DNA from 2 places in the Xanthomonas sp. 3058 genome. Region 1 is predicted to be linked to the other one. Evidence: predicted binding sites of a transcription regulator. Region 1 holds the regulator's gene; the other holds the start of a gene.
The links. Region 1 encodes FliA, which starts transcription of late flagellar genes. Its sites were predicted from a motif close to TAAAGTTTNNCNNNCNNNGGCCGATAA; they were not measured.
Positions count from the first base shown of each region.

Region 2: GGR61_RS19905 (GGDEF domain-containing protein) is a predicted target of FliA. The motif match lies at 2,346-2,372, and genes of this name have one in related genera.

Region 1 is NZ_JACHOF010000001.1:686,552-690,967, forward strand. It holds gene GGR61_RS03095 (chemotaxis protein CheA) at 1-871, opposite strand, end outside; gene GGR61_RS03100 (protein phosphatase CheZ) at 874-1,500, opposite strand; gene cheY (chemotaxis response regulator CheY) at 1,500-1,892, opposite strand; gene GGR61_RS03110 (RNA polymerase sigma factor FliA) at 1,928-2,695, opposite strand; gene GGR61_RS03115 (MinD/ParA family protein) at 2,692-3,576, opposite strand; gene flhF (flagellar biosynthesis protein FlhF) at 3,563-4,416, opposite strand, start outside.
Region 2 is NZ_JACHOF010000028.1:21,205-25,620, reverse strand. It holds gene GGR61_RS19915 (GAD-like domain-containing protein) at 1-925, shown strand, start outside; gene GGR61_RS19910 (DUF1615 domain-containing protein) at 967-2,058, opposite strand; gene GGR61_RS19905 (GGDEF domain-containing protein) at 2,607-4,416, shown strand, end outside.

The DNA.
Region 1 (4,416 bases):
GGTCGATGGCGTTGCGCACCAGATGCACCAGCGGGTCGGCCAGCGCTTCGACCAGATTGCGGTCCAGTTCCGTCTCGGCGCCGATCAGCTCCAGCTCCACTTCCTTGGACAGCGTGCGCGCGACGTCGCGGGCCACCTTGGGGAAGCGCGAAAACACCTTGCTGACCGGCTGCATGCGGGTACGCATGACGGCGGTCTGCAGACGGGCGGTGGCGATATCCAGCGTGCTGACCGCGCGATCGAGTTCTTCGTCGCGCAGGCGGGTGCGCAGGGTCTTCAAGCGATTGCGCGACAGCACCAGCTCGCCGATCAGGTTGACGATGGCGTCCAGGCGCTTGGTGTCCACGCGCACGGTTTGTTCGGCTTCGGCGCCAGCCTTGGCAGCGGCTTTCGGCGCGGCCTTGGCGCCGGGCGCTGCCGGTGCATGGCCGTCGTCGTGCGCCGCCGCGGCGGCGACTGCCGCCTTGGGAGCGGCCTTGACCGCCGGCGGGCCGCTCTTGGCGTCGAACTGCGCAATCAGCGAGGCCGGTGCATGCGGCACGGTTTCGCCCGAGCCCATCGCATCCAGCATCGCCTGCAGATAATCCAGCGACTGCTGCGCGGCATCGAAGTGATGCGCCTGCAACACCGCCTGGCCGGAGCGCGCCATGCCGAGGGTTTCTTCGGCGGCGTGGCACAGCGCGACCATCGGCTTGATCGCCAGAAAGCCGGCGCCGCCCTTGAGCGTATGGAAACCGCGGAACACCGCGTTGAGCTGGTCGGCTTCGTCCGGTGCCTGTTCCAGCGCGACCAGCTGTTCGCCGAGGCGATCCAGGATTTCCTGGGCCTCGACGATGAAATCGGCAGCAATATCGTCTGGAACAGCACTCATGGTTACAACCCCAATCCGGACAGCAGGTCGTCGGCGTCGTCCTGCGACACCGCGTGACGGTCCAGGCCCTTGACTGCAGGACCGGCAAGACCGCCGTCGTCTTTCTTCGGCTCGGTGTTCTTCGGCGGCAGGCCGAGCGCACCGAAGCCTTCATGCACGCGCCGCACGATCCCGGCCACGCGCCGGATGATCTGCCCGCTCAGGTCCTGGTAGCTCTGCGCCAGCGACAGCTCGGTCAGGTTGTGGCGCATCTTGTCCATCAGCGCGCCCTGGTCCTGATTGAGGCCGCCGTCGCGCAGCTGGTTGGCCAGCTCGCGGCATTCCTCGACCAGATCCAGCGTGCGATGGCTGGCCTTTTCGGTCATTTCCACCACGTGGTCCAGGCGCGAACACGCATCGTCCAGTTCGCCGGCTTCGTCAGGCACGGTGGGCAATTCGCCCAGCGCCTGACCCAGTTCGCGGGCGAGCCGGCTCAGGCCCTGCATCATCGGACGGGTACGCAAGGCGGCGAGGTGATCCACCTCGCGCTTCCAGGCGGCTTCGTCACCGCTTTCCAGTGCATCGAGCGCGCCCTGCAGGCGGTCGATCAATGCGGCGCGTTCTGCGTTGGTATCCACGGTGGCGTTCATCAGGCGGTCGCCGCCAGACGTTCGAACACCTTGCCCAGCTTTTCTTCCAGCGTCTGCGCGGTGAACGGCTTGATGATGTAGCCATTCACGCCGCACTGGGCCGCTTCGATGATCTGCTCGCGCTTGGCTTCGGCGGTCACCATCATCACCGGCAGGTGCTTGAGCTTGGCGTCGGCGCGGATGTTGCGCAGCAGGTCGATGCCGGTCATGCCGGGCATGTTCCAGTCGGTGACCACGAAATCGAACGGGCCGGCACGCAACGCAGCCAATGCGCTGTTGCCGTCTTCGGCCTCTGCGGTATTGGTGAAGCCGAGATCGCCCAACAGATTCTTGACGATACGTCGCATCGTCGAGAAGTCGTCCACGATCAAAATCCGCATGTTCTTGTTCACATCAAGCTCCTAACACTAAAAAATACGCGAAAAAATTATTCGTCAATTTCGACACCGGCATCGGCCAGTTCGAAGACCTTGAGGCGGCCGCGCAGACGCACCACCGCCTGGCCGTGAATCTGGCAGACGCGCGATTCGCTGACACCGAGCACGGCGCCGATTTCCTTCAGATTCAATTCCTGCTCGTAATACAGCGACAGCACCAACTGCTCGCGCTCGGGCAACTGGCCGATGGCCTTGCCCAGCTCGCGGCCGAATTCGCCACGCTCCATCATCTGCTGCGGATTGGGACCACCCTTGGCGGTGGTGTCCAGCTCGCCGTGGTCCTCGATCCGCGACTCCAGGCTCAGCACCTGGCCGCGTGCGGCATCTTCCATCAGACGCAGGTAATCGGGTAGCGGCATTTCCATCGCGGCGGCCACTTCGGTGGCAGCGGCGGCGCGGCCGGTGTTCTGCTCGATCTTGCGCACGGCGGCGGCGGCGTCGCGGGCACGGCGGTGGACTGAACGCGGCACCCAGTCGCCACGGCGGATCTCGTCGATCATCGAGCCGCGGATGCGGATCGAGGCATAGGTTTCGAACGAGGCGCCCTGGTCGGAATCGTAACTGCGCGAGGCTTCGATCAGGCCGATCATGCCGGCCTGGATCAGATCGTCCACTTCCACGCTCGCCGGCAGGCGCGCGGCCAGATGGTGGGCAATGCGGCGGACCAGATCGGCATGCTGGGTGACGATGTCGTTGGCGTTGTTGCGCTGCACGGCACGGTACTGCGCGGTGGCGGTCGTTGCGGTGGCGGTACTCATGCGGCCACTCCCCGTTGGATGATGCGTTCGACGAAAAACTCGACGTTGCCGCGCGGCACCGTGGGGGCCTGCCAGCGCGAGGTACGGCGAGCGATTTCTGCAATGGCCTGCGCCGACGGACTGGCGGGGTAAGCCTTGATGACGGGTTGCTGGCGCTGCACCGACAGGCGCAACCAGTCGTCCTGCGGCACGTGGCCGAGGTAGTTCAGCGACACGTCGCCGAGGAACTTTTCGCAGACCCGCGACAGCTTGTCGTACAGCAGGCGGCCTTCGTTGGGGTCGCGCACCATGTTGGCGATGATCTGCAGGCGGTCCACGCCGCGTTCGCGCGAGAGCACCTTGATCAGCGCGTAGGCGTCGGTGATCGAGGCCGGTTCGTCGCAGACCACCACCACGGTGTCCTGTGCGGCCTGGCAGAAGGTCAGCACGCTGTCGGTGATGCCGGCGGCGGTGTCGATGACCATCACGTCCAGGTCGCGTTCCAGTTCGGAGAACACGTTGACCAGGCCGATGTGCTGGGCCGGGGCCAGTTCCGCCATGTGGCGGCGACCGGAGGCGGCCGGCACCACCAGCACGCCACCCGGACCTTCCATGATCACTTCATCGAGCGTGCAGCGGCCGGCGATCAGGTCGGCCAGGGTGTACTTGGGCGAGAGTCCCAGGACCACATCCAGGTTGGCCAGGCCAAGGTCGGCGTCCAGCAGCAGGGTGCGCTTGCCCATGTCGGCAAGCGCCACGGCCAGGTTGGCGGAGATGTTGGTTTTACCCACGCCGCCCTTGCCACCGGTCACGGCAATGGTGCGCACCGGGCCCAAGGGCTCGGGACGGGTCGCCGACAGGGGGAAGGCGTTGGTCAGCTTTGCGTATTCACGCGACTGCATGGTTGTGCTCCGGAGTACAGGGCTTATCGGCAGCGCGCCGTAAATCTTCAAGGCGAAGAACGAGACTGGCGGCATTGGCGCGGTGCAGGTCGTCAGGGACCCGCTGTCCGTCAGTCACCCAGGTGATGGGCATTTGGTGGTCGACCACCACCGACAAGGCGCTGCCGAAGCGGCCGGTCTCGTCGAGTTTGGTCAGCACCACGCCTTGGGGCTTGGCGTGGGCGAAGCGGCGCACGACCTCGTCGAGGTCTGAAAAATGGGAGTTGGCGGGCAGCACCAGCAGCGAGGTGACCTGCTGGGCGGCGCGCAGCCAGTTCAGCTGGGCGGCCAGGGCGCGGTCGCGCTGGCCCATGCCGGCGGTATCGATCAGCACCAGCTTGTAGTCGCGCAGGCGATCCAGCAGCGCGAGCAGGCTTTCGGCGCTGTCGGCTTCGTGCACCGCGATGCCGAGCTGGCGGCCGTAGCTGTGCAGCTGCTCGCGGCCACCGACGCGCAAGGTGTCGGTGGTGACCAGTGCCACGTCGCGCGGGGCGTGCTGGGCGGCGAAGCGCTGCGCCAGCTTGGCAATGGTGGTGGTCTTGCCGGCGCCGGTCGGGCCGACCAGGGCGATCACGCCGCCGCGTTCCAGCGGGTCGATCGGGGCCACCGGCAGGCGCTTGGACAACAAGCCCAGCATCAGGCCGCGGCCGCGGTGCAATTCGGTGTCGGCGGGGATCTGCATGGCGATGTCGCGGGTCAGACCGGCGTCGAAGCCGTAGTCGTCCATCAACTCCAGCGCCTGCGCACGCACCGGCGAGCCACGCAGGCGCTCGTCGGTGAGGCGGTTCATTTCTCGCTCGA
Region 2 (4,416 bases), on a different contig from region 1:
GATGCAGATGCTGCGGATCAACAAGGTCGATGCGTTGGCGTTGCACACCCGGCTTCGCGACGCTGTCGACGGGCCGGCGAGCGTCGCCGCGACGCCCACGACCAATGGCGATGCGTTGCCCGCAGAGCAGCGCTCCACCTTCGAGGGCCTGTTCAACCAGCGACAGAACACCAACGACCTGCATGGCCTGTACCTGTCGTCTTATATCGACTGGCATCGCATGCTGGCGCTCGAGCCCGACGGCCAATATCGCCTGCTGTTCTGGAAAATCGATCATCGCAGTCTTGCACGCACCGATGTGCGCGCTTATTCGGGCCGCTACGAAGTCGCGCGCTCCGAATTGGGCGACGAACACGTGACGCTGGACATCCGGCTACGCCGCGACTCGAGCGGTAGCGATGCCAACGATGCGCAGCTGGTGGTGATGCGCTCGGGTACCGACCTGTTCCTGCTGCGCACTGACGAACTGGCAGATATGGCAACGGCCATGGACGGCGCGACAACGCTTGGCCGCAGCGAATACTACTTCCGCAAGGTGACGTTGGCCGACGCGTTCGTCGAAGAGCCATCCGCTGGACGCGCCGCGCCGCCGCTTGCCGATCTTCCACAGGCGTTGCAGCAACTGGTGAACGCCAACGCGATCATCGCCACCATCACCCATGTGGACGAGGCCGACCCGGACGCAGAAGACGATGGTGCCGGCACCGTGATGTGCCGGTTGGACCGAGGCCGAGACGATGGCTTGCGCATGAACATGCCGCTGCGCTCGCCGCCCGGCACGGGGCGTGCCCTGTATGGGTGGGTGTGGGAAATGGACCCCGCAGCCTGTCGGGCCGGCATCAAATATCAACGCGGCAGCGACGGCGAGATGGAACATGGTCCGGTTGTCGGCGATGTGTTGACCAGTCGCCTGAGCGGGGAATGAGGTGACGGTGCGTAGTGCCGGTAGCGCGCCAAGGCGCGCGCTCACTTGCCCATGCAGCGCTTCCAGCGCTCGTTGACCCGCTGCGCGAACCAGGCGGTGGTGAGGGTGCGGGTGATCTTGGGGCTGTCCAGCGTGATGCCGGGCAGCACCGCGCGTGGCAGCGGTTTGCCGGCGCTGCGCTCGGCCAGCGCGAACACCTGGCGATACAGGTCGGTGTCGTCGAATGCGGCCGTGGTACCGGCTTCCAGTGCACGGCGGAGCTGGCGGTCGCTCATCGCCAGCTGGCTGCCCAGGGCGCGCGCGGCGCGTTCGGTGCCGCCGGGTGCATCGAGACTGGCGCCGGGCGTGAGCAGGTCGCCATCCAGCGCCAGCGCGATGCCGCTGGCCTTGCTCAGCGCAGCCTGGAAGGCCGCGTTGCGGCTGGCGTACCAGCCGGCGTTGAAGTCGGCGAAGCGATACAGCAGCGCATCGTAGGTGGCCGGATAACCGAGCAGGTGCCGGGTGCCGAACCACAGCCCGCCGCGACGGGTGAACACCTCGTGGCGGATCGAGTCGCCGGGCGGGTACGGATAGCGCTGGGCATGCTGCTCGGCAAACGCGATGCTCACCTGCATCGGCCCGGCGGTGTGCACCGGATTGAGCCCGTCGAACAGACGCGCGCCCAACGGCACGCTGCCGGTGAAGTCTTCGAAGATGCGGCTCAGCTCCTGCTCGGTGCGCGCGCTCGCAATGCGCGTGGCATAGCTGCGGCCATCGGGCGAGGCGATGCGCAAGGCGGCATCGACCATGAAACCGGGAATGTGGTGCGCGCTGGCGCGGCGGTCGATCTCGGCGCGCGAAATCTTGCCGAGGTTGGGCACCACCGGGTTGGCCTGGTAGGTCGATTCCTGTTCGGTCACCGCCAGCACTGCGCAGATGGAGTCCGGCGTGGTTTCAAGCTCCTGCGAGGACAGCGCCACGTACACGTCATCGGCCCAACCGGTGCGATCGGCGAGCGTGGCCGGCAGGCGCCGTGCGATATCGGCCTTGACCGCATCCGGGGAGCGCTGTGGCGCACGCGGTGCCTGGGTGGCGCAGGCCGACAGCAAGGCGATGGCGAGCAGCGTGAAAAATCGGAGCAAGGGCGAGGGCACGGTGTCTTCCAGAGCGAGGGGGCAGCGGTCGTATCGCAGTTTACGTGCCTGGTCCGAGGCAGGGTCAGAGCGTGGCGCCGGAGTTGCTGGCGGAGTCGAACCGGTCCTGCGCACGCTGCGACTGCTGCGCCAGCAGGTGTCCGGTCTGCCAGGTGGTTGCGGGGCCGGGATATCCGCAAGGCGCGCCGGCTGCCGCGCAGCGCAAGGTCATGGCAGCGCACGGGGATCTGCAGACACGGCGCAGGGTGCCCAGGGCCGCTGCCGATGGCCGATGCGTGCAGTGCGATTCAAGACTTGCGCCGCCAGGCCGATAGCCGCACACCACCTGCGCGACGATCACATCACTTGCCGCGTCCGCCGGTCATCATTGCAAGTGCATGACATGCGAGAACGCGATCGATCGGACGTGGGGTCCGCTGGATTCAACCGCTGTCCGACCACGGGAGTGTTTGAGGTGCCGCAGCAAACAGCAAGGCCGGGCCGCGTCGCACACGCCGCGGCGGTCATCGTGTGCGCATGTCGTGGTCTGGCCCCGCCGTGAGTGGCCGATGAGTCTGTTTGCGTCACGCTGGCCGCGCGTGCTGGCCGCGCTTGCGGCGCTGTTGATCAGTGCGGCGGCCTGGGCGCAGCCGCACCCATGGAAGACCATCGAGTCGGCGGCGCTCGACGACCCCATCGCCGCACTGCAGGTTGCGCAGGCATCGCTGCAGCAGGCCCGCCGCGACCACAACGTCGATGCGGAGTTCTGGGCGTTGCTGGCGCAGGCGCGCGTACTGATCTCGCTGGAAGACACCGACCGCCGGCTGGCAGCACTCACGCAGGCGCGCGGACTATTGGACCAGCTGCACGGCAGCGCGGCGCAGGCGCAGTTGTGGCTGGGCATCGTGCAGGCACTCAGCGACGTGCGCGAGAACCCCAATGGCGCCATGGTGGCGCGGCTGGACGCCTTGCGTCGCCAGGCCCGCGCCCTGGGCCGCAAGGATCTGCTGTGCGAAGTCGAGGCGGTGGACATGTGGAGCATGCTGGCCTCCGGCAGCAGCGACGAGGCCTGGAGCACCGCGCAGGCCAGCTACCAATGCGCCGCGCGCGAGCAGATGCTGAACCTGGAGCTGGATGCCTTGACCCAGCTCGGCGCGCTGGCCAGCCGCGTCAGCGGCCGCGTGGCAGAAGACAGCGACGCCGAGGATTACCTGCAGCGTGCGTTGGGCCGTCTGCAAGGCCAGCCGGCACGCTTCCAACGCAGCCTGATCGAATACGAGTACGGCACCTCGCTTGCGATGCCGCAACCGGAGGCGGCGTTGCTGCATTTCAGGCGCGCGCTGGCACTGAGCCGCGCACTCGGCGACCAGGCCGGCGTGGCGGCGGCCTTGACCAGCGCCAGCGAGGCCTTGATCGCAACCGGCGATGCCGCTGCGGCAGTGGCGATGGCGCGCGAAGCGCTGCCGCTGATGCAGCAGCAAGGCAATATCGGCCGCGTGGCCGCCTGCCATGCGGTGTTGCTACAGGCATTGACGGCGTTGAAGGCCACCACGCTCGATACCGAAATCGCAGCCGCCAAGGTGGCCGACGATCCACACCTGTCATGGAGCCGGCGCGCACAGCTGATCGATGCGGTCGCGCGTGCGCTGGCGGCGCAAGGCCGGTATGCAGAGGCGTACCAGCAACTCCAGCATGCCAATGCCTTGCGCGCGCAAAGCCTGGATCGTCAGCGCGACACGGTGATGCTGCGTCTGCAGGCGCGCTATGAAGACGCACGCCGTGGCGCCGAAACCGCCGAGCTGCGCCGTCGCAGCGAAACTGCGCAACTGGCCTTGCAGGCGCACGAAGCCGGCCAGCGTGCGTTGTGGATCGCGCTGTGTGCAGCCTGCCTGTTGCTGATGGGCGCGCTGGTGGTGCTGGCGTTCGGTGCGCGTCATCGTCGGCAACTCTCCCGGCTGGCGATGCGCGACGAACTCACCGGCCTACCCAATCGCCGCGCCATTCGCTCCGAGGCGCAGCAGCAGATCGAGCAGGCCTCGCGCACGCAGCTGCCGTGCATGCTGGCGTTGATCGATCTGGATCGTTTCAAGTTGATCAACGATGTCTACGGCCACGCCACCGGCGATGCAGTGCTCAAGGCGTTTGCCAGTGCGTCCCGGTTGGCGCTGCGCACGCAGGACCGTCTCGGCCGGCTGGGCGGCGAAGAGTTCCTGTTGGTGTTGCCCGGTTGTAGCGCTGAAGAGATTCCCGCCGTGTTCACCCGCCTGCGCAATGCGGTGGCGGCCATCGACATCGCCGGCCTGCCCGCCAACCAACCGGTGCGTTTCTGCATGGGTGCGGTGAGCACTACCGCCGCGACCGGTCTGGACGTGCTGCTGG